3 regions of the Shewanella eurypsychrophilus genome follow, and region 3 is predicted to be linked to each of the others. Evidence: predicted binding sites of a transcription regulator. Region 3 holds the regulator's gene; each other region holds the start of a gene.
What was found. Region 3 encodes MetJ, which represses methionine synthesis genes. Its sites were predicted from a motif close to TAGACGTCTAGACGTCTA; they were not measured.

Region 1: a site for MetJ is predicted at 9,221-9,238, ahead of metK (methionine adenosyltransferase). Genes of this name have one in related genera too.
Region 2: a site for MetJ is predicted at 6,792-6,809, ahead of FM038_RS13770 (cystathionine beta-lyase). Genes of this name have one in related genera too.

What each region holds. Positions count from the first base shown of each region.
Region 1 covers NZ_CP045503.2:1,060,596-1,071,035, reverse strand. The annotation lists gene FM038_RS04400 (hypothetical protein) at 348-872, opposite strand; gene FM038_RS04395 (winged helix-turn-helix domain-containing protein) at 865-1,638, opposite strand; gene FM038_RS04390 (DUF481 domain-containing protein) at 1,853-2,593, opposite strand; gene fba (class II fructose-bisphosphate aldolase) at 2,834-3,898, opposite strand; gene FM038_RS04380 (phosphoglycerate kinase) at 4,119-5,294, opposite strand; gene epd (erythrose-4-phosphate dehydrogenase) at 5,469-6,491, opposite strand; gene tkt (transketolase) at 6,847-8,841, opposite strand; gene metK (methionine adenosyltransferase) at 9,282-10,436, shown strand.
Region 2 covers NZ_CP045503.2:3,256,280-3,266,719, reverse strand. The annotation lists gene FM038_RS13805 (arginyltransferase) at 1-635, opposite strand, end outside; gene aat (leucyl/phenylalanyl-tRNA--protein transferase) at 625-1,335, opposite strand; gene FM038_RS13795 (outer membrane lipoprotein) at 1,391-1,867, shown strand; gene FM038_RS13790 (hypothetical protein) at 1,943-2,314, opposite strand; gene FM038_RS13785 (Nif3-like dinuclear metal center hexameric protein) at 2,579-3,331, shown strand; gene FM038_RS13780 (serine hydrolase domain-containing protein) at 3,396-4,574, opposite strand; gene FM038_RS13775 (Type 1 glutamine amidotransferase-like domain-containing protein) at 4,849-5,493, shown strand; gene FM038_RS13770 (cystathionine beta-lyase) at 5,575-6,753, opposite strand; gene pdsS (proteobacterial dedicated sortase system histidine kinase) at 6,884-9,130, opposite strand; gene pdsR (proteobacterial dedicated sortase system response regulator) at 9,343-10,035, opposite strand; gene FM038_RS13755 (hypothetical protein) at 10,050-10,187, opposite strand; gene pdsO (sortase-associated OmpA-like protein PdsO) at 10,326-10,440, shown strand, end outside.
Region 3 covers NZ_CP045503.2:731,221-741,660, reverse strand. The annotation lists gene FM038_RS02990 (bifunctional aspartate kinase/homoserine dehydrogenase II) at 215-2,602, opposite strand; gene metB (cystathionine gamma-synthase) at 2,625-3,785, opposite strand; gene metJ (met regulon transcriptional regulator MetJ) at 4,018-4,332, shown strand; gene FM038_RS02975 (sulfite exporter TauE/SafE family protein) at 4,431-5,168, shown strand; gene FM038_RS02970 (conjugal transfer protein TraF) at 5,454-6,662, opposite strand; gene FM038_RS02965 (LysR family transcriptional regulator) at 6,908-7,813, opposite strand; gene FM038_RS02960 (SDR family oxidoreductase) at 8,070-8,789, shown strand; gene norW (NADH:flavorubredoxin reductase NorW) at 9,160-10,305, opposite strand; gene norV (anaerobic nitric oxide reductase flavorubredoxin) at 10,302-10,440, opposite strand, start outside.

The DNA.
Region 1 (10,440 bases), 330 kb from region 3:
GGGTTAGCAACAGCCTACGACTTCTTGATACTCACCTTGTTGAGTTGCATTTTATATCATTGATATGGGTAACAATTAATAGCGGCGAATGTTCAAGTACAACATAGCATGTCCTGGCCAGCAATCTATCTAACAAAATGCGTTGAAAGTAGATAATAGAACAACTTTTGACGCCGTGAAATATAGAGGAATATTTAGATAAAGTAGTTAAATATTAATAGGATGTTGAAGATTAAGTATAGCCTACAACTATATGTAGAGCTAATACCTTCCCAGAAAAGAGGGCAGAAGAACCATATTATAAGATCGCTGTTGGCTTTTTATTTACTAGCAGCTGGTTCACAGAATTAATCGAGATCGCAGATCCAGATGCCATTGCCAGGGTTGAACTGAATAACAGCGTAACCTTTTCCACTATCCATATCTATTATATGCAGATCTAGACTCGCAGTCTTTGAATGCTCTAAGCCCCGTTTAGCCCCATCAATGATTGATGCCATATGTGCTGGAATCGATTTCTGACCAAATCCAATCTGAAAGTCACCTTCAGAGATCAGTAGCTTATATGTCATGCTTGCAACATCAAGAGTATCGAATGTCCCTCTAAATGTGATCTTTCCTAATAGCTTATCTTGACGAAAAAACTGATAATCCAAGGATACCAGTTGAGATTCAGTCTCAAGTGAAAGCAGTAAATCCAAATCATCAGCAGCATCTTCTCCATATGAGCTACCTTCACACACGAGATCAATGCCATCTTCACTTAATTGATAATAATGAAATCCTGAGATCAATATAGCGGCGGTAAAGAGGCTAAGCAGTATTGGCCAAGTATTAAACCCATAGGTGTTTCTTGAGGCACGATTAGCCACAGATACCACTCCTTTTTAGCCATGTCTGATCGATATAACCTTTGCTGGTATCCGGTGAAATGCCTTTAACATTTTTCACCTCGGTTTTACCCTTAACTTCTCGTTTTAGCACTATGCTGATCACCCGCTGATTATGAGTGAGTGACACAAAAATATCGTCCCATAATACACGCTCACAAGCCTCAATCTGCTGCACAAAAAATCGAGATAAATTCTCAAGTTCACCAGCTGGTTCCCCAGAATTAGATACCGGATAATAAGAAACTATGCCTGAAGAGGTCACAATCTGATGTTCATTAACAGGCTTAATCGACTCTGAAGGGTCGAAAAATGAGTGGATAAGGATTATTAACAGCACAAGCTGAGCAATTAACAGCCCATATTTCTGCTTTGTCATGCTAGCCAGAGGGCCCGAGATAGTTCGTTTTACAGATGACTTCATTCTGGTATGCAAAATGAAACCTTGGTCATCGATAGCCTCTAACAACTGAGCAGACTCCTCGCCCAAAAAAAACCTGAGTCTTTCGATCGCTTCCTGCAGTTTTGCTTGTGTTCTATGCTCTTGGGGAATTTGTTGTAGAAGTTGCTCTTTTGATAGCACCTGATCTCTAAACCGTACTAATAGTTCGAGTACAGCAAACTCCACCTTAGCCATTTTCCAGCTGGTGTCGTTCGACTGATTTGATAGTGTTGATTGATTGATATCAAACCAACAGCAACCAATTTGCATACTTAATATACTCTTACCTATTTTATGGCTAATCATTGTATCTATTCCTACCAGACTAGTCTGTGATCACAATAGCTTCAGTATTAGTAAAAGAGTTAATCGTGACAGAGCGCACACAAGCAGTTGATAGTTATGAACAAAACGTAGTTACAAATTGAAGCGTATGTAGGGAAGTGGTTAACTTTCGAGTTAATTTTTTTACATAAAAAAAGCGTCATCATGACGCCTTTTTCTAGCAATGCTAGCGCGATTAGAATGCGTAAAGCAGTGTCATATTTGTTTCTGTATCTGTGCTTTTCTTATCATCGAGTGGCGCACTGTTGTAACGTACAATAACCGCAAACTTCATCGCTAATGCGCCAATGATATTCGCTGTAACTGAGGTTTCAGAACGCCCTTCTAAAGAATCACCATAGTCGGCTACAAACATCTGCTTAAATTTAGAGCTGTCGGTGATCTCTGTTTCAAAATTAGCAACGCCATGAGCAACCCAACTGTCTTCGGTATCATAACCTGCAGCCAAAGCACTCTCATCGTCTAATTGCTTAAACTGATAACCAGGACCAATCTCGACATTGAACAGTGTTCTACCATCATCAATAAACTTATGGCCGTAACCAGAAGATACCGTAGATTTTGAATCAAAACCTGTGAAAGGGTCTATCTCATGGTTGGCATTAAAAAACATATAGTTAACAGCACTAAACTGATAATCGGCTTGGATCAAACCGTAATAACGCTTACCTGTAATTTCGCCAGTATCTTCTTTATACAAAGCTTCTAATAGGTACTGGTTCTCCCAATTACCTAGTTCATGCTTCATATCGAGACGACCCTTTATCGATGTCGTCTCTGTATTTCCTGTGGTCAGTGTTGCCCCTAACTCGGCATCACCACCAAAGATCTTATCGCCTTCAACAAAGTCTGCACCGGCTTGAGCAGCAAAAGGTGCCACCATTAAAATAGCAGACGCTATTAGCAATTTATTCATTTTTATACTACTCCGAAAGATCAAATCCCTTAAAATCGGCGCAATATTAACACTGACAAAACAGAATTGAAAATCGTGATACAAGTTAACCCCATCTGTTATAGAGCCAGCAATAAATTACAGCCACTAGAAAATACGCTAAGTGTGATTATCCCAATGGGTATTAAAAAATAATTTTATAAGCAGATACAAAAATGCCCACTTAATGCGGGCATTTTGACATTAAAACTCAACTAGCAGTTACTTAATCTGTGGATCTAACTCACCAGATTGATAAGCCTTATACATGGCTTGTAGCGACTTAGGCTTGATCTTAGAACCCATACCTGCAGCGCCAAATGCTTCATAACGTGTGGTACAGATATCAGCCATAGCTTCCATCGAAGCCTTAAGGAATTTTCGTGGATCAAATTCACTTGGGTTTTCGGCAAGGAACTTACGCACTGCACCGGTAGATGCTAAACGCAGATCGGTATCGATATTAACCTTACGAACGCCGTGCTTAATACCTTCGACGATCTCCTCTAGAGGAACACCGTATGTTTCAGGCATTTCACCACCGTACTGGTTAATGATCTTCAGCCACTCCTGAGGCACAGATGAAGAACCGTGCATCACTAAGTGAGTGTTAGGAATACGGGCATGAATTTCCTTGATACGGTCGATACGAAGTACATCACCGGTAGGCTTACGGCTAAACTTATAAGCACCGTGACTGGTACCAATCGCGATTGCCAAAGCATCTACATGGGTATCAGCAACAAAACGCGCCGCTTCTTCTGGTGTCGTTAGCATCTGATCCATAGTCAGGATACCAGCAGCACCGATACCATCTTCTTCACCAGCTTCACCAGTTTCAAGACTGCCAAGACAACCAATTTCACCTTCAACTGACACACCACAAGCATGTGCAAAAGCAACGGTTTTACGCGTAACATCGACGTTGTAATCATATGATGCAGGTGTCTTACCATCTGCCATCAAAGAGCCGTCCATCATCACTGATGACATACCAAGCTGGATAGAACGCTGACAAATATCAGGGTCGGTACCGTGATCTTGGTGAATACACACTGGGATATCTGGATATTGCTCAAGCGCTGCCGCCATCAGATACTTAAGAAACTGAGGACGAGCATATTTACGTGCGCCAGCTGAGGCCTGAACAATCACAGGACTGTCTGTCGCTTCAGCTGCTTGCATAATTGCGCGCATCTGCTCAAGATTATTTACATTGAAAGCGGGTACGCCATAGTCATGTTCTGCAGCATGATCAAGCATTTGTCGTAGGGAAATTAAAGCCATTTTTTACTCCAATAATAGGGTGATAAGCTCATCGATTAAATAAACTCCTCACCGAGGTCACTATCGTTTGGATTGATTTTTATATGCCTTGGTCAAACACAATACTCAGACCTAAGTCTCAACATCGAACGTAACCAAAGCACGGTTTCTTTTTATTGCTGATTTAGAGGTTATTTATAATTTTAAGAGCGCTATTTATCTCTAAATCAGTCTATGTTTGTTATTTTCCGCGAGATTCTAACATAGCTACGGCCGGAAGTTCTTTTCCTTCGAGAAATTCGAGGAAAGCACCACCACCAGTCGAAATATAAGAAATTTTATCTGCAATACCATATTTATCGACGGCCGCTAACGTATCACCACCACCAGCAATAGAGAAAGCATCTGAGTCTGCGATAGCCTGGGCGATACGTTTCGTACCCTCACCAAACTGATCGAACTCGAATACACCTACAGGACCATTCCAGACTATTGTGCCGGCATTTTTAATGATCTCAGCCAGGGCGTCGCTGCTATCCGGACCGATATCAAAAATCATATCGTCCTTAGTCACTTCACTTACATCTTTCAGTGTCGCAACTGCTGTTGGACTAAACTCACTAGCCACAACCACATCGGTAGGCACAGGGATATCGCCGCCACGACTTTGAGCATTTGCTACAAGGCGTTTTGCTTCATCAATAAGGTCGGCTTCATACAAAGATTTACCCACTTCATGACCCGCTGCCGCAATGAAAGTATTGGCAATACCCCCACCAACAACCAACTGATCAACAATCGTTGATAAGCTTTCTAATACTGTCAGCTTAGTCGACACTTTTGAGCCACCAACAATCGCCACAAGTGGGCGTGCAGGATTATCCATCGCCTTACCCAGCGCTTCTAGCTCACCTGCTAGCAGAGGGCCAGCACAAGCAATCGCCGCATGTAGACCGACACCATGAGTCGAAGCCTGAGCGCGATGCGCAGTACCGAAGGCATCCATAACATAGACATCACAAAGGGCCGCTAGCTTCTTAGCTAATGCCTCATCATTTTTCTTTTCGCCGATATTGAAACGCACGTTTTCAAATACCACAACTTCACCGACATTAGCTTCAACACCATCTAGGTAGTCTTTAGCCAAACGTACAGGGCAATCTAGTGCTTTAGTCAGATAATCGACAACAGGCTGTAGAGAGAAGTCTGCGTTATATTCACCCTCAGTAGGGCGACCAAGATGAGACATCACCATCACGGCAGCCCCTTTCTCAAGCGCCAGCTTGATAGTGGGTAATGCAGCACGTAGACGTGCATCACTAGTCACAACGCCTTCACTCACTGGTACGTTTAGATCTTCACGGATAAGCACACGCTTACCTTGTAGCTCTAACGCTGACATATTAATAATCGCCATTTGTGTTTCCTTTTAAAGTTAAAAATTAAATTTACAAAATCAAAATTTTTCACTCTGACCGCCGGGACAGGACACCAAGCCATCAGAAAAATATGAATAAGGTTCTAGGAACTAGACGCTAGGTACTAGGTTTTATTTCCTAGAACCTGCTTTACCTCGTACCTATGACCTTTTTTAGGCTCTTTTCGCCTTTATCATCTCTAAACTGGTATCGAGCATTCGATTGGCGAAGCCCCATTCGTTGTCACACCACAAAAGTAACTTCACTAAGTGGCCATCGCTAACCCGAGTCTGGGTTCCATCGACAATACTAGAGCGGGGATCGTGGTTAAAGTCACAGGAGACTAACGGCTCATTAGTATAGCCTAGAATGCCCTTATACAGCCCTTTTGCTGAATCTCGAAGCACCTGATTTACAAGCTCAATGTCTACCCGAGATTGTAAGGTCACCGATACATCGATAGCGGTCACATTTATCGTTGGCACGCGTACTGAGATAGCTTCAAACTTGTCTTTCATCTGCGGTAAAATTCGTTCGATACCTCGGGCAAGCTTAGTATCGACAGGGATAATCGATTGACCGGCGGCTCGAGTACGGCGCAGATCATCATGATAGGCATCGATCACCTGTTGATCGTTCATTGCAGAATGTATGGTCGTGATAGCACCGCTCTTAACGGTAAAGTGTTTATCTAACACTTCGATGACAGGCACAATACAATTTGTAGTACAGGATGCATTGGACACAACAGTGTGTTCAGCCTGTAACAGTTCATGATTCACCCCATAGACAATTGTCGCATCCACATCACTCGAAGAGGGGTGGCTGATGAGTACCTGCTTAGCCCCCGCATGGATGTGAGCCTCACAGCTGGCTCTATCGGATAACACCCCAGTCGCCTCATAGACGATATCTATGTCGAGCTCTCCCCAGGGGAGCTTGCTAGCATCAGGCTCGTGTAACAAGCGAATCGAGTCATCGCCGATTTGCAGGCAGTCGTCACTAATAGTCAATTCGACTTGAGACTGAAAGCGGCCATGGGTTGTGTCATATTTGGTGAGATGAAGAATTGCTTCAGGTTTAGCTAATTCATTGATAGCGACTATTTGAATCTGATCTCGCTTACCTGACTCATAGACAGCACGAAGAATTGAGCGACCTATACGGCCATAACCATTGATTGCAACTCTGATCATTTCGCGATTATCATCCTATAAAGAAACTGTGGGTATTGATAACACCTGATCACCCTCTCATCAAGTATCTCTTCAAGTTTATTACCAACAAAAAATTTCACTTATCATGGTTCACTAAACATTAGGCTAACCGATATTGGATTAACCAATGAAAATCAATGAAACGTGATAAATGGCCAATCTATTTGATTAGCAATGTTTATCTCATAAACAGTTTTAAACTGCTATTTTTGATGGAACAACGGCCTACTTCATTATTTATGGCTAAACATGCCATATGAAGTAAGCCGTTAGACTCATCACAAACTAGATAACGCCACAGCGTGGCATAAAATAGAAATGCAAAGCAGATCTATTAAGCTAACTTGTTCGCAACAGCAACAACGTTCTCAACAGTGAAGCCAAAGTGCTTCAACAAATCAGCACCAGGGGCTGACTCACCGAAGGTAGTCATGCCGACAACAGCGCCGCCGAAGCCAATATACTTGTGCCAGAAATCGACATGAGCCGCTTCAATTGCAACACGCTTGGTCACTGAACTTGGTAGCACAGATTCTTTATAAGCCGCATCTTGCTTATCGAACTCGTTAGTAGAAGGCATAGATACAACACGTACCTTCTTACCTTGCTCAGTCAATGCAGCAGCTGAATCGACAGCCAGCTGAACTTCAGAACCGGTAGCAATCAGGATCAAATCTGGTGTGCCAGCACAATCGATTAAGGTGTAACCACCTTTAGCGACGTTAGCTAACTGCTCTGCAGTACGAGCCTGAGCCTTAAGACCCTGACGACTGAAGATAAGTGACGTAGGCGCATCACGACGCTGAATAGCAGACTTCCAAGAAACCGCAGTTTCAGCCGCATCACATGGACGCCAAACTGTCATGTTTGGAGTCATACGCAAGTTAGCAAGTTGCTCTACTGGTTGGTGAGTCGGACCATCTTCACCTTGACCGATTGAGTCATGAGTGTAAACCCAGACGTTTTGAATACCCATAAGCGCAGACATACGTACCGCGTTACGCGCATACTCCATAAACATCATGAAGGTTGCACCATAGTTGATGAAACCACCGTGAAGTGATGCACCATTCATGATACCGCTCATACCGAATTCACGTACACCGTAATAGATGTAGTTACCGGCTGGATCATCTTGAATACCTTTAGAACCAGACCAAAGCGTCAGGTTAGAACCTGCGAGGTCGGCAGAGCCACCTAACATTTCAGGTAAGATAGCACCAAATGCACCGATAGCATTTTGAGATGCCTTACGGCTAGCAATGCCTTCAGCCTTGTCTTGACACTCTTGAATGAAAGCTTGAGCTTTCTCTTCAAAATCAGCAGGAAGATCGCCAGTGATCACGCGGCGCTTATATTCTGCAGCAAGTTCAGGGAATGCAGCTTCATAAGCGGCAAACTTGTCATTCCAGCTGGCTTCATTCGTCGCACCAGCATCTTTTGCATCCCAACCTGCGTATACATTTTCAGGGATCTCGAAAGCACCATGCTCCCAACCCAAGAATTCACGGGTTGCTGTGATCTCGGCATCACCCAGTGGTGCACCGTGGCAGTTATGAGTACCAGACTTGTTAGGAGAACCAAAACCAATAGTCGTCTTGCAACAGATCATTGTAGGCTTGTCAGTAACAGACTTAGCTTCTTCGATAGCCGCACGGATAGCAGCGCTATCATGACCGTCTACGTTAGCAACAACATGCCAGCCGTATGATTCGAAACGCTTAGGTGTATCATCGGTGAACCAACCTTCGACGTGACCATCGATAGAGATGCCATTGTCATCCCAGAACATGATGAGCTTACCAAGGCCTAAGGTTCCCGCTAAAGAACAGGCTTCGTGTGAGATGCCTTCCATCAAACAACCATCACCCAAGAAACAGTAGGTGAAGTGATCGACGATGTCGTAACCAGGCTGGTTGAACTGAGCCGCTAATGTCTTCTCAGCAATTGCCATACCTACAGCGTTACTGATACCAGCGCCAAGTGGCCCTGTGGTCGTTTCAACACCCGGAGTGTAACCATATTCAGGGTGGCCAGGTGTCTTAGAGTGCAGCTGACGGAAGTTTTGCAGCTCTTCGATAGGCAGTGCATAGCCTGTCAGATGAAGCAAAGAGTATATAAGCATAGAGCCATGGCCGTTTGATAAGACGAAACGGTCACGATCAACCCACTCTGGGTTATTTGGGTTGTGCTTAAGGAAGTCATTCCAAAGCACTTCAGCGATATCGGCCATCCCCATTGGTGCACCTGGGTGACCAGAATTGGCTTTTTGAACGGCATCCATGGTTAATGCACGGATTGCGTTAGCGAGTTCTTTACGAGATGACATGCTCTCTCCTGCTTGGTTTTGAGGTATAAAGCATCGAGTACCATATAAATTAGCACTTAAATCGAAACCGATGCTCTACTGCAAATTTTGGAGCCATATTTTCGCCCACATAACCCATGGACGCAAACGATAATTCACCAAATCGTAATATTTCCCCATCAGTAGTAGGGATGAAACCACCATATGGAAACAGAGTATTGGCTATTGCTCTGATATGACAAATATTTACCTGATTTCATGCGCGCATAGACTATTAGGCTATACAACTGATAATTAAGAGCTAATAACCTAAAAACACGTTTATTATGTATCTTCAATGTCACAATATGAGTGATTTTTTAACGAACAGGGGTGATCAATAGCCATTTTTGAATTAATATAGACGTCTAGATGTAGATACTTCTACACATTCAAATTGTTCAACGATGAGACTCCCCACCATGGCAAAGCACTTGTTTACTTCTGAATCAGTATCAGAAGGTCATCCAGATAAAATCGCCGATCAGATTTCTGATGCGGTACTAGACGCAATCCTAGAGCAAGATCCTAAAGCTCGTGTTGCCTGTGAAACCTATGTAAAAACCGGCATGGTCATGGTTGGTGGTGAAGTGACAACTTCAGCTTGGGTTGATATCGAAGAGATCACCCGTAAGACTGTACGTGAAATTGGTTACACTCATTCTGATATGGGTTTCGATGCTGACTCTTGCGCGATATTAAATGTCATTGGTAAACAGTCTCCAGACATCAACCAAGGTGTTGATCGCGCCGATCCTAAAGAGCAAGGTGCTGGTGACCAAGGTCTAATGTTTGGCTATGCCAACAACGAAACCGACGTACTCATGCCTGCGCCTATCACTTATGCACATGCACTCGTGAAGCGTCAATCTGAAGTGCGTAAAGACAAGACCCTTACCTGGTTGCGTCCAGATGCGAAGAGTCAGGTCACGTTTGCTTATAATAGCGATGGCAGCATCGCAGGTATCGACGCCGTTGTTCTTTCGACTCAGCATTGTGACAGCGTGAACCAGTCAGACCTGATTGAAGGCGTAATGGAAACCATCATCAAGCCAGTATTACCGGCTAAGTGGTTATCTAAAGACACTAAATACTTCATCAACCCAACAGGCCGTTTTGTTATCGGTGGTCCAGTGGGAGATTGTGGTCTAACCGGTCGTAAAATCATCGTCGACACCTACGGCGGGATGGCACGTCACGGTGGTGGCGCATTCTCAGGTAAAGATCCATCAAAAGTTGACCGTAGTGCCGCATACGCAGCACGTTACGTAGCTAAGAACATAGTTGCAGCAGGCCTTGCTGACCGTTGTGAGATACAAGTGTCTTATGCGATTGGTGTTGCAGAGCCTACCTCTATCAGCATTGAAACATTCGGCACAGCCAAAGTTGCTGAAGACTTGTTAATAGCGCTTGTACGTGAGCACTTCGACCTTCGCCCATATGGCCTGACAGAGATGTTAGATTTGGCTCGCCCAATCTATAAGTCAACAGCAGCATACGGACACTTTGGTCGTGAGGAGTTCCCTTGGGAGCGTACCGACAAGGCTGAAGAGCTGAAAGCTGCAGCTAAGCTTTAATTCG
Region 2 (10,440 bases), 2.5 Mb from region 3:
TTCCTGGATTCATCAATTTGGTAGCCAAGATACACAAAGCCTTTGCCCATTAATTTAGCTAATCGGCATTGGATTAAAATCGATAACGATCCTAAAGAGCGTTTGTGTTCGTCGGGCGCAAAAAAAGTATAGATGGCTGAGAGGCTGTTTGGCAAAATATCAGTCACTGCGACGCCAACGAGCTTTTTGTCGCTCCAAAGTTCAATAAAAATGGGATCGAGCCAAGCCGAGCCGATAAAATGTTGGTATTGCTCTCTTGAAGCAGGATACATAGGTCCATCATTATGTCGTTGGTTGATGTAGATTTCATACAAGGCATAGTGATATTCAGCTTGTTTGTCGACAATTTTCCATATTAAATCACGGTTATTCCTAAGTGTTCTCTTTTGTCTTCTCGATGGTGTGAACTCATCCGTTGGGATCCTGATTGGCAGACATGCACTACAGTGCGGACATTGAGGTTTATAAATGGTGCCACCACTGCGTCTAAAGCCTAATGCAAGCAGTTGTTCGAATAATGCCAGATCGACACTCTCTTCTTGAAGCACTAAAAGCTGCTCCAGTTGATTGTCAAGATAGCTACAGGGAAAGCTCTTGGTGATCCCGACTGAGACTTGCTGTGATTTAGAGCTCAAGGTGAACCTCTTGTGGTAACCAGGTTTCTTCTGATACTTCGCCTTGGCGGAAACGTTTGAGTAAATTGATAAAATCTTTTCTTTTTAATGCAATCGCACCCAAAGATGCTAGGTGAGGGTTCACCACTTGGGCATCAATAAGTTTAAAGCCTGATCTTAGCATATGTTGGTGCAGCGCTAACATCGCAGCTTTAGAGGCGTTAGTTTGGCAGTGAAACATAGACTCACCACAAAACACCTGACCAATAGCTAAGCCATAGAGGCCTCCAATAAGCTGATCTTTGTCCCATACTTCAACCGAGTGAGCCTTCCCTAGATGATGCAGTGCTTGATAGGCTTGCTGGATTTCAGTGGTGATCCAGGTGCCATCTTGAGAGGCCCGTGGTTGAGCGCAGCCCTTGATAACATCATCAAAAGCCTGATTGACGGTATAGGTCCAAGTTTGCTTCTTTAAAAACTTATTTAAACTTCGACTGACCTTCATGCTTCCAGGTACAAATACCGCTCTAGGATCGGGTGACCACCACAAGATAGGATCATCGAGATTAAACCAGGGGAATATCCCCTCGTAGTATGCGTTAAGCAAGCGCTCGGGTTGTAAGTCTCCGCCGATAGCCAGAAGACCGTTAGGGTCGGTGAGTGCTAGCTCAGGCTCTGGAAACTGCTCGAGTTGATGATTTAAATAGGACAGAGAGTTCACAATTGGGTAAAATTATCCTTATGGGACCTTATTACAATTTAGCGGAAATTTGATCATGTTGAAACCTAGTTTTGCTTTGTTACTTAGTTTATCTATTGCTTTAGCTGCTTCATTTCATGTTTCAGCAGCTTACGAAAGGAACCAAGCTGTTCCGGTAGAAAAAGTGATTTATGCTAGTGTGACTTCGGTCAGAAATATTACTGAAAAACAGCTCGTCGAAGATAGAAATACTGGCTGGAAGACTTTTGGTGGCGCTTTGCTTGGTGGAGTCATAGGCCATCAGTTTGGCGGCGGGAGCGGTCAAGATGTTGCAACTGTACTGGGGGCATTAATTGGAGCTGGTGTCGGTAATCGATACGGGGATAGCTCCTATTATCAAGAGCTTAGACTGGTCGAACTCATGGTCACACAAGAAGGTGGTGAGCAAGTCATGATCATTCAGGATCTTGATCCTGGAATGATATTTAACCCTGGTGATGAGGTTAGAGTCGTATATCTTCAGGGAAGTGTGAGAGTTGATATCGCAATGTAACTTATGTTTACTGACATATTAAAATAACAAGGAGCCATCGGCCCCTTATTGTTTTAGCCCACTTTCAGTAAAAGATTAGAAACCGCGAGGTAACTGACCTTTTCCTGCAAGCTTCTCACGCCATAATTCTTTTGGTGTTTTACCACCTTGAGAATTAGCCGTTTTAACTGCTTTAGTTGACGCTTTCTTCGCTGGAACTTTTTTAACTTCAGCTTTCGGTTTTGCTATTTTTGCAGCAGGCTGAGTTTTTGGTTTAGTCACTTCAGCAGAAGCTGTGCCGCCGTTTAATTCGGCAAGCATTGATTCTAATTCGCTAAAGCGTAATGACTTACCGCCATCGATTTTGTACCAGCTTCCTTTCTGTTCAATCGTTACAGCCGAACCTTGCTTTGATGCAAGGGCAGACTCTAAGGCGCTGATAACCTCTTCTTTGGTCAGTTTTGACATAGTAATAACCTATTTATTTTTTAATGTTTACTTGAAGGTTTGAAGTAATTTTATAGGTTAAATGACTAAAAAGTCCAATTTTAGCTGAAATAGGTATGTTTTTGCTGTTTTTTGCAGCTGTTTTCTAGATATCCTTTAATTAACTTGATTTTTATCAAGTTAATTAAAGGATATCGTGTGATCCATATTAACAAGGTAACGAGGTCTTGGAACCAAACCTGTGCATGCGTTACACTTGTGGTTCATTTTTTAAAGGGCGTCTCAATGACACGTACTGAGCTAGGTCGATACCTCTCCAAGTTTTTGCAAGTTTCTCAATTTAAAGATTATGCGCCGAATGGTTTGCAAGTAGAGGGTCGCGCTGAGATAAAGAAAATTGTTACCGGTGTATCCGCTAGCCAAGCTCTAATAGCTAAAGCGATCGAGCTTAATGCTGATGCGTTATTAGTCCATCATGGTTTTTTTTGGAAAGGTGAAGCTGAAGTTATCACTGGAATGAAACAGCGAAGAATTAAAGCCTTGTTAACTCATGATATTAATTTGTTTGGTTACCATTTGCCCCTAGATGCACATCCTATGCTTGGCAACAATGCCGAGCTTGGACGTAAATTGGATATCTCAGATGCGGAGGCCGTTGAAGGAGTGGCACAGGGATTAATCTGGCAAGGTCGCCTTGATACGCCAATGACGGCGCAAGATTTCTCCACTCACTTGGCAAAAGTACTTAATCGAGAGCCGTTGCATATTGGTGATGATAGCGCTGAAATTCAACGTATCGCCTGGTGTACAGGTGGTGCTCAGGATTACATCGATCATGCAGCAGACTTAGGTGTAGATGCTTTTATTAGTGGTGAAGTGTCTGAAAGGACTTACCACAGTGCTATTGAGTTAGGTATTCATTACTTTGCAGCTGGACACCATGCAACCGAAAGGTATGGTATTCAAGCGTTAGGAGAGCATCTAGCGAGAGAGTTTGATATTGAACACATCTTCGTGGATATTAACAACCCTGTCTAAAGTATGCATTAGATAATACTTGAGCTGCTGTGATGCAAAGCAGCTCAAGGGGTCGTTTACATCATTAACGAGCGGCAACTTGACTGGCTTTTTCCTTTGAGAGTTTAGCCTGCTGTTTAATCACATTATGCCAAAAATTGGCGCCTAACTTGGCCATCACTCGGGATTCGCCGTTGAGTAACATGGCCATACCAATATTGAGGCGTGGTGAATAAGCAACTTCTGCAACATAACCAGCAACCCAGCCAGCATGATAAACCAGCTCCTCACCTTCAAAATTATAGACTCTCCACCCTTTACCATAATGAGCATCGTCTAAGTATCTTTTCCACTCACGTCGGCGAAGCTCTTTGCTTGTTCGTACCCCTGGAGTCTTAATTTCTGCCAGTAATTGAGGACTGAGCACCTCAGGGTTATTGCCTAAATTGGCAATCAGCCATTTGGAGAGATCTTTGATACTGGCATTGACACCAGCGGCGGGTTCTACTTGGTAGTAATTAGGCTTTACCTTCACTTTTTTAAAGCCTGAACGGGTCTTTATATGCGGACTAGCTCGGTTTTTAGTGGCTAAAAAGTCATCCATGCCAATAGATGCTGTATCCATATGTAAAGGTTGGAAAATTCTTTGTTCAACAAGGTTTGAATAACTTTTTCCAGTTTGTTGCTCTATCACTGGCTGCATAAATGAAAAAGCAATATTTTGGTAGCTATAACAACTGCCTGGAGAGCACATTAACGTTAGCTTTGAAAATTTAGGAATGATTTTTTTCAGCTTGCCGTTGGCATTGAGGATATTATCGTAACTGTTCGGCATAAGCCCTGTGCTTTGGCCGATTAGGTGGCCTAAGTTAATTTCCCTGCTGGCTTTAGGATCGGCAAGGCTAAATTCAGGCATGTATTTTTGTAATGGTTCATCCCAGGAAAATTTATTTTCATGAACCAGCATGGTGGATAATGAACCTGCAAAGGTCTTAGATACTGACGCTAAGCGAAATACCGTATCAGTGTTTACATTTAAACTACCGCCTTTTTTACGTTTACCGAATGCGCCCATTTTGAGGATCTGGTCATTTTCAACAATGACAAATGCACCACCAGGGACGTTATTTTTTTTCAATTGGCTATGAAATTGCGATTTAAACGTATCGCTGATCCCTTGAAAATCTGAATTTGCATAGCTTGTAGTGGTAAACAGCAAGCTGACGAGGGGAAGGGAGATAATCGGAAAAAACCAGTTGGACATGACTTAAAAAACCCCAAACATAAAAATTTAAAAATAGACAAGATGATCCATTATGTTAACAACAAACATGACAAACAAAAAACACTCTAAGGATAATAATGAGAAATTATGCTGCTTTTGCTTGAAAAGTATACGCTCTTATAAACTAGTGTGATGCTATTTATGCATAAGCAGGTTTTTAATAGAAGAATGCAGTCAGGCTATTGAGGCATTATACCGATTGGTATTAGCATTAGATGACTAGTCTACACCCCATAAAAATAAGGAACTAGCTATGATGTTGGCATTCGTCAGTGATCCCAATACTGATAATGGAGTTGCTGCGATAAAATATGTGGTGGATTCACTGGGATCATGCTTGAAGCACATTGGCCATATCGCCTCACAGCCAGACCCAGGCAGAGGTTACTATGTCTCTACTCAGCAAATGTACAGTAGGTTAGGTGGTAGGCTCAATTGCTACTTAGAGTTGGAAGACGGTTTCAATGAAGCCAGCCTAAAGCAGTTATTAGCTTGCGATGTGATTCATTTATCCGGAGGTGATACTTATCGTTTCCTCAAGTGGCTTAGGTATCGTGGGTTACTTCCTGTCCTTCGTCAATATGTGACAGAGGGTGGCGCACTGATTGGTGTCAGTGCGGGCGCTATGATAATGACTCCGTCTGTCGAGACGGCAAGTTTATGTGGTGATATAAACAGAGTGGGCTTACAGGTGCTATCCGGTTTATCTGCGGTGCCGTTTCACTTTGTTCCCCATGTTTCTTATACGCAAACGCCTGCAATTATCGAACAAGAACTGCGAGCATTAAGTAAGGGCATATCACAAGTGTATTTTTGTTCTGATAACGATAGTTTAGTGATTGATAACGGTAACGTGATTGAAATGGGAGAGCCATTTCGTTGGCAAGAGGGTGAGTGACTTTTTACTGAAATTACTTAGGAAATGGATTTGATTAAGGATAAAAAAACCGCTGGTTAGGCGGCTTTAATAGAAACGCTGTTAGCGTTTTAATTCGGCATTGAAACGCTCAAATCCAGCCTCAAGATCGGCAATCAGATCATCTGGGTTTTCTAAGCCAACATGCAATCTTATCAGTGGCTTACTGCTATCCCATTGGGTTGCTGTTCGCAATTTGTCGATTCCAAATACACCTAAAATAAGACTTTCAAATCCGCCCCATGAAAAGCCCATTTTAAAGTACTGCATATTTTCAACTAATGCGGTGACAGATTTGAGATCTCCTTGCTTAAGGACAAATGAAAATAAGCCATTTGAAGCACTAAAATCTCGTTTGAAAAATTCATGACCTGGACATGATTCGAAGGCTGGATGCCTTAGGTGATCAACTTCCGGACGGGTTTGCAGCCAGTTAGCAACTTTAAGCGCATTTTGCTCATGCTGTTGCATACGAATACCAAGGGTTCTGAGACCTCGGTTGGCTAGATAGACGTCATCAGGAGAGGTACATTGACCCATAAGATAGCTATTTTCTCTGAGTTGATCCCAATGTGCTTCATTTGAAGTCGCCGTGCCCATCATGACATCAGAGTGGCCAACAATATATTTAGTGGCAGCCTGAATCGAAATGTCTACACCCATATCAAAAGGACGAGAGTTTATTGGGGATGCCCAGGTATTATCTAACATCACTATCATGTCATGCTGATGGGCAATTTTACTCAAGGTGGGTACATCTTGAATTTCCATGGTTACTGAGCCTGGGGACTCTAGAAACAACACTTTAGTATTGGGTTTGATTAGCTCTGCTATGCCTTCACCAATCATAGGGTCGTAATAGGTGGTTTCAATGCCAAAACCTGCGAGTAACTTATTACACAGATCTCTGGTTGGCTCATAAGCATTGTCTACCATGAGTAAATGGTCGCCAGCTTTTAAAAATGATAGAAGTGCACCACTGATGGCGGCTGAACCTGATGGATAAAGTGCGGTACCGAAGCCACCTTCTAGTTCTGCTATAGCCGCTTGAAAAGCAAAGTGAGTTGGACCGCCACGTCTACCGTAAAACATCTCGCCTTTAGCGCGATTTTTAGTGGCGAACCGCATCTCTTCCATGGTGTCAAATACCATGGTCGATGCACGAAATACTGGCGGGTTAATCACGCCTTTGGTCCACTTCTTATCTCGTCCAACAGTAATGATTTTAGTTTCATTTTTCATAAGGCACACATCCACAAGCAAGTTGCTGATAAAACGTTTAGCCATCTTAACATCTAAATGGCTAAAAAAAAGTGTCAGTTCAGTTTACTACTATCTATTTTATAAGATAACTATTGCTGTTCTATCGTATTTATTTGTCTTTGATATAGGGGAGTGACACGATTATTTCCACTCCAGATAGCGCTAATTCTTGGCTAGAAGGTTTATTTTCGACGGTGAGGTTACGTGCTTTAATCGTCCCCTCATGAAAGTCTGTAATAAGACGTGCAATATAAAGTCCTAGACCTAAGTGCGGTTTATCTTGTGCTTTTTGTTGACGCACTGAGACCATGGATTCGAATATCTGCTCAGCCATTTTATCAGGAAGTATCGGGCCGAAGTTGGAGACCACTAATTCAGCTTGTCTATGTTTCATCTCTAGCGTGACAGTAATTGGCGTACCTTCATTACTAAACTCCATTGCATTGGCAATCAATTTATCCATCAGTTGCGCGATATATTCAGGCACGCCAGTCATTGTTAACGGCTCATCGGTAATGGAGACCACAAACTGTTTTTCAGGGTAGGTGAGCTGATAGCCTTGCATACAGCCGGAAATGACCTTAGATAGCGGGAAAATATCGTTCTCAGCATTAGAGAGGCTCTCTTCTAATCGTGTGGCTTCACTCATATTGTTCAGGATCATATTGAGTCGGCTAACACCTTCTTCGGCGCGATCAACGTATTTACGCGTGTCAGGGTCTAAGTGTTGCAGGCTTAAATGCTCGAGTGAAGATCTCACCACTGCAACAGGGGTTCTGAGTTCATGGGATAAACGTGATGACATATTTTCTAGGTAATGTGTGTATTGCCCTAAGCGACTGACAATGCTTGAAAAACTACGAGACAGATCGCCGATTTCATCGCGGACTTCTGAACCTAAAATCGTCTTACGAATTCGTCCTTGGCTATCGATAGCCTCCTCAGCTTCGTCTCTTAACTTTCTGATCCGGCTAGAGATACTGGACGCAAAGAAGAACAGGGACAATGTTCCCATACTCATGATGGTGAGTATGACATTAAAGAGTTTCTCTAATGCTTTATTACGTAATGTGCGGATCCCGTGAGTTGTCTCTTCGGCAATCACGACGCCCATCACTTTATCATCAATCCAAATAGGGCTAGCAGCTGCAAGTATCACCGCTTTATTATCGGGAGTGAGGCGCCAGGTTGAGCCTTGTTTACCGGACAATGCATTTTTAATATGACTGCCTTCTAGTACCGTAGAATCTTGTAACGAGTCAATAAAGTCTTTAGGTGGAGTGGTTAAAATTTTGTAGTAAAATCGATGTAAATAATCACGTTTAAAGCGTGCCCAAAATGAATCATCGGGTTTATCTTGGACTGTACGTGTCCATACACTGTTACTGGTGCGGATATCTCCGGATTTGGCTAATACCCTACCATGTTTATCAACCACCCAGATCCTTGAGCTGTTATGACTCATCCCTTTGATGATACTTTCGATTTCTGGGGAAGGAACCAGAACCGTGCCTAAATTTTCAACATCATCGATAGCAGATGTACCAACAATGGCATCGAGGCGACGAGTCTTCTTATCGTTAACATCATAGATAGCGAAGCCTAGTTTACTGCCTACCATCTCTAAGGGCAGTCTAATCTCGACATTGTAGCCTGTCTCTGTTTTGAGCCATTTACCCTGGATTTTTAATTCAGGTGTAACAGGCATTCTCTTTTGAGGATCTGCAGGGAGCTCATAGGAGCTGACCCAGCCATCTTTTTGAGTGGCTATGATATAGCGTTTGAATTTTCCATCGGGCGCTAGAGTCGCAATAGCCAGATGATCATTGACGTCGATTTTTAAGCTGTTGCTGCCACGATAGATGACGCTAGGATCGGTGACTTCAAAAAATGCATACAGATATCCACCGTATTTACCTACCATATGATTAAAGCTGATATTTAACGGTGCTTGTACATCATGTTTGAAGATCTGATGGCCGTGACCGTAATTAATACTGCGATGGCGGTAAAGGGCCCAGTCATTCAGTTTACCATCTAATTGAATTGGACCAGCTAACTGGTAAGCATAGAGATCTCGCCCTTGCTCGACTTGTGTTAAAAAGCTTGCCTGTATATCGAAAAGGTTGGGGCGTTCATGAAGTGCTGTTGCTAATGCTTGTGTGGTTCCTTCGAGGGTTTTTTCTTGACCGTATCTAAGATATTTTTCCATTTCCCACACATATTGATACCCAAGCCAAGGTAAACACAGTAAAAATAGTGACAAGATACCGACTTTTGATCTTAGCCCGATTGGAGGGTGGAATGTTAAAACCCGTTCTTTAAGCCCTGAAAAGTGCTTGAAGAGTGTGCTCATCAAAGTGATTAAAATAGGGGGAGTCACGTGCTTTAGCTTAACTTTTAGTTTTAGCCAAATATTTAGCGCGCTATTTCTAGCCTTACTTGCAATAAGAAAAGCATACATTGAGCTTTTAGCTTTGACCTCTAATATGTGGTTTAACAAATGTAATACTCGTCGATTGTAGCGAATGATAACCCACAGGTACCTAGGTTGTATTCTTGGTTTTATTAGCCCTGAGGATCCCAGCGGTATCCCATGCCATAGACTGTATCTATACAATCAAAATTAGCATCTAACGCCTGAAACTTTTTCCGGATCCGCTTAACATGAGAAGTAATAGTACTGTCATCAACGAAAATTTTAGCCTCTTGCATTAACTCCTGCCTATTTCGTACATGCCCGGGGCGTTTAGCCAATGCATGAACCATCCAGAATTCAGTGACTGTTAGTTCAATTGCGGTTTTACTCCAATAAACTTGCATTCGATTAACATCAATAACCAGCTGATCTCTCTCTAATAAACTCTCTTCGTCGCTTTCAGTGCCTTGAAGATCTGAACGACGAAACAAGGCAGCTAATCTTGCGATAAGGTGAGGGAAGCTAACATCTTTACTCAAGTAATCATCCGCACCTAACCTGAGCCCACAAACGGTATCAAAATCACTGTCTCTGGCAGTTAAAAAAATAATGGGCAAGTTACTCGACATGGCTCTTAATGATTGGCAAAGGGTAAATCCGCCGTCAATTTCATCTCCGAGGCCTATATCAATAATGGCTAAGTCAGGTAGACGGGTTGAAAAGGCTTGCATTGCCATAGGGCGATTCGCATAGGCTTGCACGCTATAACCTTGCTGTTGCAATACTTCTTTATAGTTTTCGCGAATGGCGACTTCATCTTCGACGATGGCAATGCGTTTCATGCTCATTACTTTCCTTAATCTATTATTGAATTTGAGTCATTCAATAATACTGCGGCTGAAGTTAAACCGCCGTGTAACTCTATTTGAGTGTGACTATACAGTAAAATAAGCTGGCGAGTATCTTGGATCTGCAATTGCCATTTTGTTGCCACAATTGATACCTGTAATGCCACTTTTTGTCCCCGTCAAAGTCATCTAAATTGGTTTTAATCTTCATATCGAATCGAAGCGAGGATTTCCACTCGCTGAGGAAACAGATATTTCACGTTAATGACATTAGGGATATAGAAATGAAGAAACAATTAATTACCGTGCTAGTGATGAGTTCATTAACTTTCTCATCTATGAGCGATGCAGCAGAAATAGAGAGTCAGCGTGAGCATCATGAAGAACTCATTGGCGTTA
Region 3 (10,440 bases):
TCGCAGTGAGCCTGCGAACATACTCGAAGAAAAGCAGCTGCGAGAACGGCTGAGAAACGCCTTCGAGGACGGAACTTCGTTCCTGCGAGGACAAGATTTGGCTTTTATCTCGTAGCCAACTTGTTGGCGAACTCGAAGGGAACTTGTTCCCGTTCTCGTAGCGCAGCGCTCTCGCAGTGAGCCTGCGAACGAACTCGAAGCGCAGCGTCCTGCTTTATTCCTGCACCAAATCCCGACAAATCTGCGCAAGATCTGATTGCACAGCCGCTGCAGTCACTTCTCGTCCTGCACCTGGCCCTCTGATAATCAAAGGGTTGTCCTGATAAAAGACACTACGGATCACAAACACATTATCGCCTGGGGTCAGATTGGCATAGGCATGCTCACAATCGACCCACTCGATACCGACAGCGGCTTTTAGTTGCCCATCGACAACATCAAGCCCAGCGACATATCTCAATACCTTGTTTTGCTCTGCTGCGGCTTGAAACTGTTGCAGCATCTGTCCATCAAGTTCTGAGATCCGGCTTAAGAACTGATCTAATGGAATATCGGCTAAGTCCGCAGGCACTAATGAGTTAAGCTCGATATCTTCAAGCTCTATCTCATGACCTATCTCGCGAGCCAGAATAAGCAACTTACGCTGCATATCACGACCGGAAAGATCATCACGAGGATCTGGCTCAGTGATCCCTAAGCCCTTGGCTTCTAACACCAGTTCAGAGAAAGGTTTTTTAGCGTCATATTTCTCAAACAACCAGCATAAGGTTCCCGAGAAGATCCCGCCAACAGCCTCAATGGTGTCACCGCTGTTATGTAGGTCATTAAGCGCGTGCTGCACAGGTAAACCTGCCCCACAACTCGCATTATAGCGCCAGAACAGTCTGCGATTACCCAGTTGCTGTTTAAGTTCACGATAAAAAGCCAAAGGACCAGATCCCGCTAGCTTGTTCGCACTAACCACATGGATCCCACGAGAGAAAAACTCAGGGTATTGCAGAGTCAAATCGGCACTGGCACTGATATCTAAGGCGATGATCTCATCACAATCGAGCGCTTGTAACTGCTCAAACATATGATCATATAACCAAGGTGTAGCCTGTTGCTCAAATACCTCTTTCCAAGAATCTAGCTCGATACCTTCTTCTTTTAACAAAGCCTTCTTAGAGCTAAGTAGCCCTACTAGCTCAACGCTGGCTTCTAACTCTTTATTTAACGCGACGCAAGCTCGGCTAAACAGATCGATCCAGGCCTCACCAATATTACCAATACCCAATAACAACACACCGATGCGCTTACGCGGTCCAGCGCAGCGACGATGCACCTTCTGAGTGAGTAAATTGACTTGCGATGTTGGTACTAAGGTCACCAAACTTAAGCCATCTTTAAATAGCGGTCTGGCATCACGACTTAACAATCGGGCAAAGCCGCGTCGATAAAGCCCTGCATCGGCGCTCACTAACGCCACTAAGCCTAAATCATCTCTCTGACTTAAGTCTGAGATCCCCAGCGCTTCGGTTTCTAAAATTGCTTGAACCTGTTTCTGATTCTCGTGAGTAAAGGCAAGTTCGACGCAATTATGTGCCAGCTTCCAATGAGCAAGCGGCAACAGACCCGCCTCTTCGAGCAAGTCTGCTAGATTTGCAATATCACTGGCAATTCTGAAGGTAAATAGCGACACACTCGGAAGGTTTGTCACCACTGGCGCGCTAGCTTGAGAACTCTTAGGCGCGATGAGCGTAAAGTCAGTGTGAGATGCATAGCTTGAACGTACTGCCAGACTCACTTGGGTATCAAATAATGGCTGTAGTGAGCGGTTATGCAGTACTGGTGAGCCTAAGTGTGCTAAACGGTTAGCCTCATCTAAAGAGAGACTCTTAAGCAGCTTAGCATCGTTAATCTTGTTCGGATCGGCATTAAAGACACCTTCAACATCGGTCCAGATAGTCACACGTTCAATATCGGCTAAGCTGGCAATCAAGGTTGCACTGTAATCTGAGCCGTTACGACCCAATAGCAAGGTCTCACCGTGCCTGTTTGCACAGATAAAGCCTGTGATAATCAAACGCTCATTAGGGTGATTCGCAACTGATGCCTGTACGCGTTCGCGGGATTCATCGAGCCTGATTTGAGGAACGGCACCTTCATCGGCAATCAATAAGCTTCTTGCATCAATATCCGACGCCGCAACACCAGACTCTCTCAATAAGGCCGCGAGTAAACGCGCAGACCAACGCTCGCCGAAGCTCACCACTTCACTGCGTTTATATTCATTAAGAATATCTAATGAGAACAAACTAATTAATTGATATTTATCAATAGATAAGCGTTCCCTTAAGCTTCTTGCTTGCTCATTAGAGAGCAACTGTTCGATCAGATTCTGTTGAAAGCTAATCAGCACTTGTAGCTCTTCTTGCCACAACTGCTTAGTGTCTTTGAGTTCTAGTAGCTTATAAAGAAAATTAGTGCTCTTACCCGCAGCCGATACAACGACGAGATCATCGCTATTGCCGTGAGTGAGAAGGATATGAGCAACACGGCGGTAGCAATCTGCATCCGCTAAGCTAGAACCACCAAATTTATGCAAATGACAACGCGCCATCTTTAACTCCTATCTACCGAAATTAACAACTTGCCGCTGCGGCAAGTCCAGCTTCAATATCGGCAACTAAATCGTCGGCATCTTCGATACCCACTGAAAGACGGATTAGGGTCTCTTTAACCCCAGCTTCTGCTCGAGCCTCTGGCTCCATAGCTCTGTGAGTCATTGTCGCAGGAACCGCGACTAAACTCTCTACCCCACCTAAACTTTCTGCGACAGAAAACACAGATAATTTGTCAAGAAATGCTACCAGCTCATCTTCTCCACCTTTAAGCTCGAAGCTGATCATGGCACCGAAGCCTCTTTGCTGCTTAGCGGCAATCTCATGGCCAGGGTGATCGGCAAGACCTGGATAATACACCTTATCGACCGCATTGCTGTTAGTTAACACAGCTAAAACACGCTGAGCATTGGCTTGATGCTCACGAATACGCACCGCTAAGGTGCGAATACCGCGAAGGGTCAGATAGCTATCAAACGCCGACCCCGTCAGCCCTAAGGTATTTGACCACCAGTGAAGCAACTCGCCGAGTTCTGCATCTTTGGCTACTACGGCGCCACCAACCACATCGCTGTGACCATTGATGTATTTAGTGGTGGAGTGAATAACAATATCGGCGCCCAGTAGCAAGGGCTGCTGCAGAATAGGTGACAGGAAGGTATTATCTACCACAACTAACGCATCGACGGCCTTACAGGCTTTAGCGATCTCTTCGATATCAACCACTCTTAGCAGAGGGTTAGAGGGCGTTTCCAGCCAGACCATCTTAGGTTTTTGCGCTATCGCAGCATTAAGCGCTTTATTGTCAGTCTGATCGACAACGGCTAGCTTAAAGGCCCCTTTTTTGGCTAAGTTGGTAAACAGACGGTAGCTACCACCATAACAATCATGGGGTACCACGAGCAGATCATCAGGGCCAAGCAAGCTGGTCACCAATGTGATTGCTGCCATACCTGTGCAAGTCACAACCCCTGTCGCCCCTTTTTCGAGTCCGGCAATCGCATCACCTAAAATCGAACGGGTAGGATTACCTGAGCGGCTGTAATCAAAGTCTCTGGGATTCTTATGCCCATCGAAGGAGTAGTTAGTAGATAAATAGATAGGGGGCACCACGGCACCATGTTGGGTATCGGACTCAATCCCTTGGCGCACTGCAATTGTGGCTAACTTACGTTCGGTCATCTACTACTCCTAAACTATTTACTGAACACCATACTGACCACAAAAAGTGGAAAGAGATGTCTGGACGTCTAAATGTACCTAAGCGAAAGGCCAGCGTCAACCAGTTATAGCCGTTTAGACGTCCAAACTTGTAGAAATCTATTTGCAATTGTCATAAATAAGAGGCAATAATTTGACTGCACAATTTAAAGGGTTAAAATCTGCCCCGAATTTTGAATTTACAGGTGAGTCAATGACTGAGTGGAATGGCGATTACATCAGCCCATATGCTGAACACGGCAAGAAGAATGAACAAGTAAAGAAAATTACTGTGTCTATTCCCTTGAAGGTACTTAAGGTTCTTACCGACGAACGCACCCGCCGTCAGGTCAATAACCTGCGTCACGCCACTAACAGCGAGCTGTTATGTGAGGCATTTTTGCATGCTTACACAGGCCAACCTCTGCCTAACGATGATGATCTATCTAAAGATAAACCAGATACCATTCCAGCCGAAGTGAAGCGCTTGATGGATCAGATGGGTATCGAATGGGAAGATGTAGAGTAACCCTACTCACTTAACGCTTTACCAGTCATATACTAAGGATCGCCATGCGATCCTTAGTTGTTTTAGCAAGACATCGCCCAATATTGAGAGAAATCGCCGTGTTTGCAATGATAGATCCGACGACACTAGCGCTAGCCTCCCTTATCATCTTCTGCGGCGCGTTGACACAGAGCCTTATCGGTTTCGGTTTAGCCATCGTCGCCTCTCCCCTACTGTATATTGTCGATCCTGAATTGGTGCCTGCCCCCGTTATCATGATGGGTTTCTCTATCTCCTTGTTGACCCTATTTCGAGAGCGAGGCGCCCTTGAGTTTAATGGCTTGCAATATGCGTTACTTGGGCGAATACCTGGAGGGTTTATCGGTGCAGGGTTATTGATATATGCACCACAAGCCATTCTTGGGCTGGCTATATCGGGTATTGTTGCCACGGCAGTCATATTGAGTTTGCTGAAGCTCAACATAGCCGTGAATCGTAAGAGCCTATTTGGCGCAGGCATAATATCTGGTGTATTTGGCAATATCGCCGCTATCGGTGGCCCACCACTGGCAATTCTCCTTTCAGGAAAAGATGCCCGTCAGTTTAGAGCCGCCTTATCGGCTTTCTTTATCTTCAGCTCCATGATAGCTCTAGCTATTCTGGCAATCACTGGCTTACTGAGTATTAAGCACCTCTGGCTATCGCTAATGCTGCTACCCTCTGTAATTTTAGGTTACTTAGTAGCAGGAAGACTGGTTGGACGAATTGATAAAGATAGGACTCGCAAAGCAACACTCATATTATGTTCAATCTGTGCGACGGTATTGGCGGCAAAGTCGATAATGGAATTAGGCTAAGAGAAGGTACGAGTTCGGGCTTCGCCCTACGAGGACGCAGCAAAGCTGCTGCGAGGACGTGACTTCGTCACTGCGAGGACGGCCTGTGGCCTTCGAGTGCGGGCTTCGCCCTGCGAGGACGCAGCAAAGCTGCTGCGAGAAAAGACAGGCCAAAGGCTGCTACTCTTTGCTCGCAGCCAACTTGTTGGCGAACTCGAAGGGAACTTGTTCCCGCTCTCGAAGTGAGTTTACGAACTCATAGCGAAGCGGCCTCGCAGCGACGCAGTCGCGCCCTCGAAACTGCTCTTAAAAATGATATGACGTTTGTAAAACCCCGCCGATGGCATCGTCGCTACCTAGCATGCCAGTTAAGTCGAGATAAAATACTCGCCCGAATTCAAAGCCAGTGCCTAATGAGTAGATGTTAGCGGTATTATCTTTCATGTCATGGCGGTAACCTAGACGCAGTGCAAACCAATCTGTCGCCTTCAACTCTCCTCCTACACGCCAATACTGAGTACCACTAAACTCTTTAAAGCGTTTATGATCATTAAGATCTATATCCGAAGTTAGCGTAAGACTATCCCAGTCATAAGCCACACCAGCAGTAAAAAGAGGCTCAACTTGGTAGGTATATTTTCGGCCCTGGCTCTCTATGGTTTCAACATTTTGCTTGATAAGGTTGCGTCCAGACAAACCGACCGTTAAGCCAGATAGCGGCTCCATCGCAATGCCCACATCGACATTAAATGTCGTATCGTCATTGCGATACTGCGAGTCATCGAAATCACTAGAATCAAAGTTATTGGCACTCACCACGTAGTTATAAGTATCTATGCGTTGAAACTTAGGCGATACACCGATAGCAATAGGCATATTGACGATAGATAGTGGAAAACTTAACGCCACACCAAGATCCGACACCCCACCGGCAACCACAGCTCCTTGTGAATCTAAATCAGCGAGTACGGGTGGATTATTGGGATCTAATGCATTAAGACTATCGATATCAGACTCAGCGATTGCAGCGACTCCAATGGCATCAATATAGCTTTTATAAAACACTGCCATCGGCATTCTATGAGTAGGCAGCACGATTGAAAAGCCCAGGCCAGCACTGACATAGGCATTGTTATCTTTTAAGGATCCCAGATCGTTAACGAGATCATCTCTATGGAGATCGACTGCTACAGCATCACTCGCATTAATCGCAGCATCTAAAGCATCATAGGAGTCTTGCAGTGAATCAAACTTATCGATCATCTGATCGCTATCGGCGCCATCGGCACCTACAACGGGGAGTAACATGGCAAAATTATTGAACTTAGGCGCTTGGAGAGCAAGTAGAGCTGGATTGATAAATGCTGCACCTTCACGATTTGAAGAGGCCACACCAGCACCGCCCATAGCATCGCTTCGAGCCTCATAATATTGCTGACCCGCGATAGCCGTCAACGAAATGAGTATCGAAGAAAGTAAGAGTGCACAGCAGAGTGCGAGTTTGAGCATTTTCATCCATTCAGCCCTTATCTTTATTTTTATTTTCTGATGTTTACTCCTTCTCTTTTACTCAATAAAATTCAGCCTAGCGCTCTGAAATAAGTTCATTAAAGAATGTAGAGAGATGTAATAAACAGTCGAATTTAAAGATAGTCCAACATTCAGAATTGTGTACGATAAACGCTCAAAAAACCAACACTATTGGGTATTTATTTTGATCTTTTTTAAACAGCTGATATTTATCTGTTATTGATTAAATGCTAATACACGTAATCCCTAAAATGCTCGGCAGTAAAACTGACAAACTCCCTTAATAACGCAGGCTGGTATTTATCTTTATGGTAGAGAAGATAGAAGGGAGTATCGGCTATTTGCCAATCATCGAAAACTGACACCAATTGCCCCTTGTTTATCTCCTCAGCACAATAGACCTTAGGTAGCCTAACGATACCATTGCCCACTATTGCGCTATGCTTCATTGCTCTGCCATTACGACAGCGAAAAGCACCATTGATATGCACATCTAGCTTGCGATCTTTGTTGTCGATATGGAAAAATGACCAGTTATTGACTGAGCCGGTAATGCATTGATGAGCCTTGAGCGATTTAGGATCTTCAGGCACTCCTCTAGCTTCTAGATATTGAGGCGATGCTAACGTCAAATTGGTAATGTCCATCAGCTTACGAGCCACCAGCCCAGAATCTTCTAATTCACCCATCCTGAAAACCAGATCGAACTGATCCACCAGCAGATCGACCCGCTGACTGCTAAAATCTAACTCCACCGAGATCCCGGGATATTTTAAAATAAAATCATTAATTAAGCTCGCCACCACCTCTTCACCAAGATAGCCACCGACACAGTTAATCTTGATGCTTCCCTGTAGTCTCTGAGCATTATCAACAGCGATCTCCACTGCCTGATCAATGCTGTCTAAAGCAGCTCTACAGCGATTAAAAAATGCTGAGCCCTGCTCGGTCAGACGCTGAGCCCGCGTCGTTCTGGTGATCAGCGTTACCCCAAGGCAAGCTTCTAAATTCGTCAGCTGCTTCGAAAGGTGAGATCGTGAGCAATCCAGCTTCTCTGCCGCCCGAGTAAAACTTCCCAGCTCAGCAATCACGCTAAACGCCTTAATATCCGCTAGATTTATATCACTTTTACCCATGCTCAGCTCTCATCACAGTCATTTCGATCATTAGTATTAATTGGTCTTTCATCAATTGCTGACTAGATTTCGATAAAGGACCCGTACTCAATACTGGCTTAGCTTAGATTACTTTATTTGTAGTCACCTGGAAATAATCATGTTCTTTTTAAGGCATATATCAACAATGATTCTACTTCTATAATGCATGCAACTTAAATGAACGGCTTAAACATTCGCCGATCCCCCTTATTACTCAGTTACAAGGCATAAACAGATGAAACAACTTATCGTAATTACAGGCGCATCTTCTGGTATCGGTGCAGCAATGGCACAAGCATTTAGCGCTAAAGGCCACCCACTACTTTTACTCGCTCGTCGTGTTGAGCCAATGCAAGCATTGAAGCTTGAAAATGCACTGTGTATTAGTGTTGATGTGACTGATGCAACAGCAATGAAAGCAGCGATTGCGACAGCTGAAGAAAAATTCGGACCCGTTGGCGGCCTAATCAATAACGCTGGTCTTATGTTACTCGGCGCTGCCGATGTGCAAGATCCAGCAGAGTGGAGCCAGATGCTAAACGTTAACGTCATGGGTGTACTTAACGGTATTCACGCTGTTCTTGCTGGCATGAAAGCCCGTAAAACCGGTACCATCATTAACATCAGTTCTGTTGCGGGTCGTAAAACCTTCCCTAACCATGCCGCTTATTGTGCAACTAAGTTTGCCGTTCATGCCTTAACGGAAAATATCCGTGAAGAAGTGGCAATGGACGATGTACGTATGGTGACTATCGCACCGGGTGCGGTTGAAACGGCACTGCTTAGCCATACGACGAATGAAGAGATTAAAGCGGGCTACCAAGAGTGGAAAGAGTTTATGGGTGGCGTGATTGAACCTACAGCCGTTGCTGATGCTGCTGTATTTGCTTTCGAGCAGCCACAGAATGTTTGTGTACGTGAAATCGTATTAGCGCCAACACGTCAACAGCCGTAGAAAGTCATAGTAAACAAAGAGCCTGAACAGACTCTATATTTATTTAAAAACCCCAGTGTCATCTCTGATACCGGGGTTTTTCTTGGGCATAAAACTGAGTTTATACCAATCAGTATAAGAAAGTGAGCTACTCAGAGTTATTTTTGGCAAACTAATTCAAGGTGAATAGGTGATGGAATGGTGTTCCCTTGTGAATCTATTCAACGAAGAAGTAGGCAGCCAAAAACACTCCTGAAAGGCGAGTTTTAGCGCATCTGATGCTGTGTTAACGAGCTTAAACGTAGAATAACTATGCTCTTCACTCGTTGCCTTGCCTCTTAAGCGCTAAACTCTCGCTGAGCGGTCACATCTTTATACTGATTGGTATTGATTAAAATGTTGGCGGAAGCTCACGCAACAGGGAAAACCCTTGCTTCATATGACTGCCGGTAACCACAAAACCAATCAGCTGCTGCTCTTCATCGAAGGCTTTGGCCGTCATTCCCTCCCTGCTTGCGCTCACTTGCCAATTTGCATCGGCATTGGCGGTATTACCACTTAACTGCATGGGGAGACGCGGAGTCTTAACCTTAACCATCATAGGCGGTAGCGCCACATTACTGGCCTGACCGAGTAAGGTTTTTGCCAGCGCATTAGCACTCATCAGTATCGGCTGCAGAAAAGCCAGCACATTGCCGTCAATTTCGGCGCAATCCCCCAGCGCAAAAATATGAGGATCTGAAGTGCGCAATTGACGATCCACCACGATACCACGATTAGTTTTCAGTCCAGCTTCTGCCGCTAAACGAATATTCGGCCGCAGTCCCACAGCGCACACCACAGCATCCACTCGATAGTCATGACCGTTTTCAAGACTGATGGCGATAGATTCTTCTGCCTGTCGCAGACTTTCAACTTGGGTGCCCAGTTCTATCGACACCCCTTGATTGCCCAGAGACTGATAAAGTTGCGCAGAGACAAAATCGGGTAACAGACTCGGTAATAGTGCCTCTGCCCTGTCGGTTAATATCACTCGCTTATCCGCACTGGCCAAATCCATTGCGATCTCGGTACCAATCAGGCCAGCGCCTATCACCAACACAGATTGAGCCTTCTTCAGCTCGACCTCAGAGGCCGCATAATCCTCCAAGCCATTGAGGGTAATAATTCGCCCCATCGCGTCCCCCTGAAAAGGGGGCACTAGGGCCTTAGCACCTGTAGCCAAGATCAGTTGCTGATAAGCAATCGACTCACCATTACAGCGCAGCGTTTTTTGCCTCGCATCTATACTCTCTACCCGGCTACGACGCAACAGAGTGATGTCATAGGTCTTGGCAAACTCATCGGCGCTCATCTTAATCAGATCATTAGCCGACTGCCCTTTAGTGAACACATGGCTCAGATCGGGTTTCGCATAATCATCGCCACAGCTGGCGGTGATCACAGTGATCGCCTGTTGTGTATCTTGCCGGCGTAGCGTCTTCACTAACTGATAAGCGGCAAAACCACTGCCTATAATCACTATAGGCAGACTCATGCTGCGGCCTCTTTAGCAAGCGGTTCAAAAACAGCCTTTCCTAAACTACAGTCAGGACAAAGAAAATAGTCCGGCACATCTTGCCACTCAGTGCCTGGGGCGACATCTTGGTTAGGCTCTCCCAATGCAGGATCG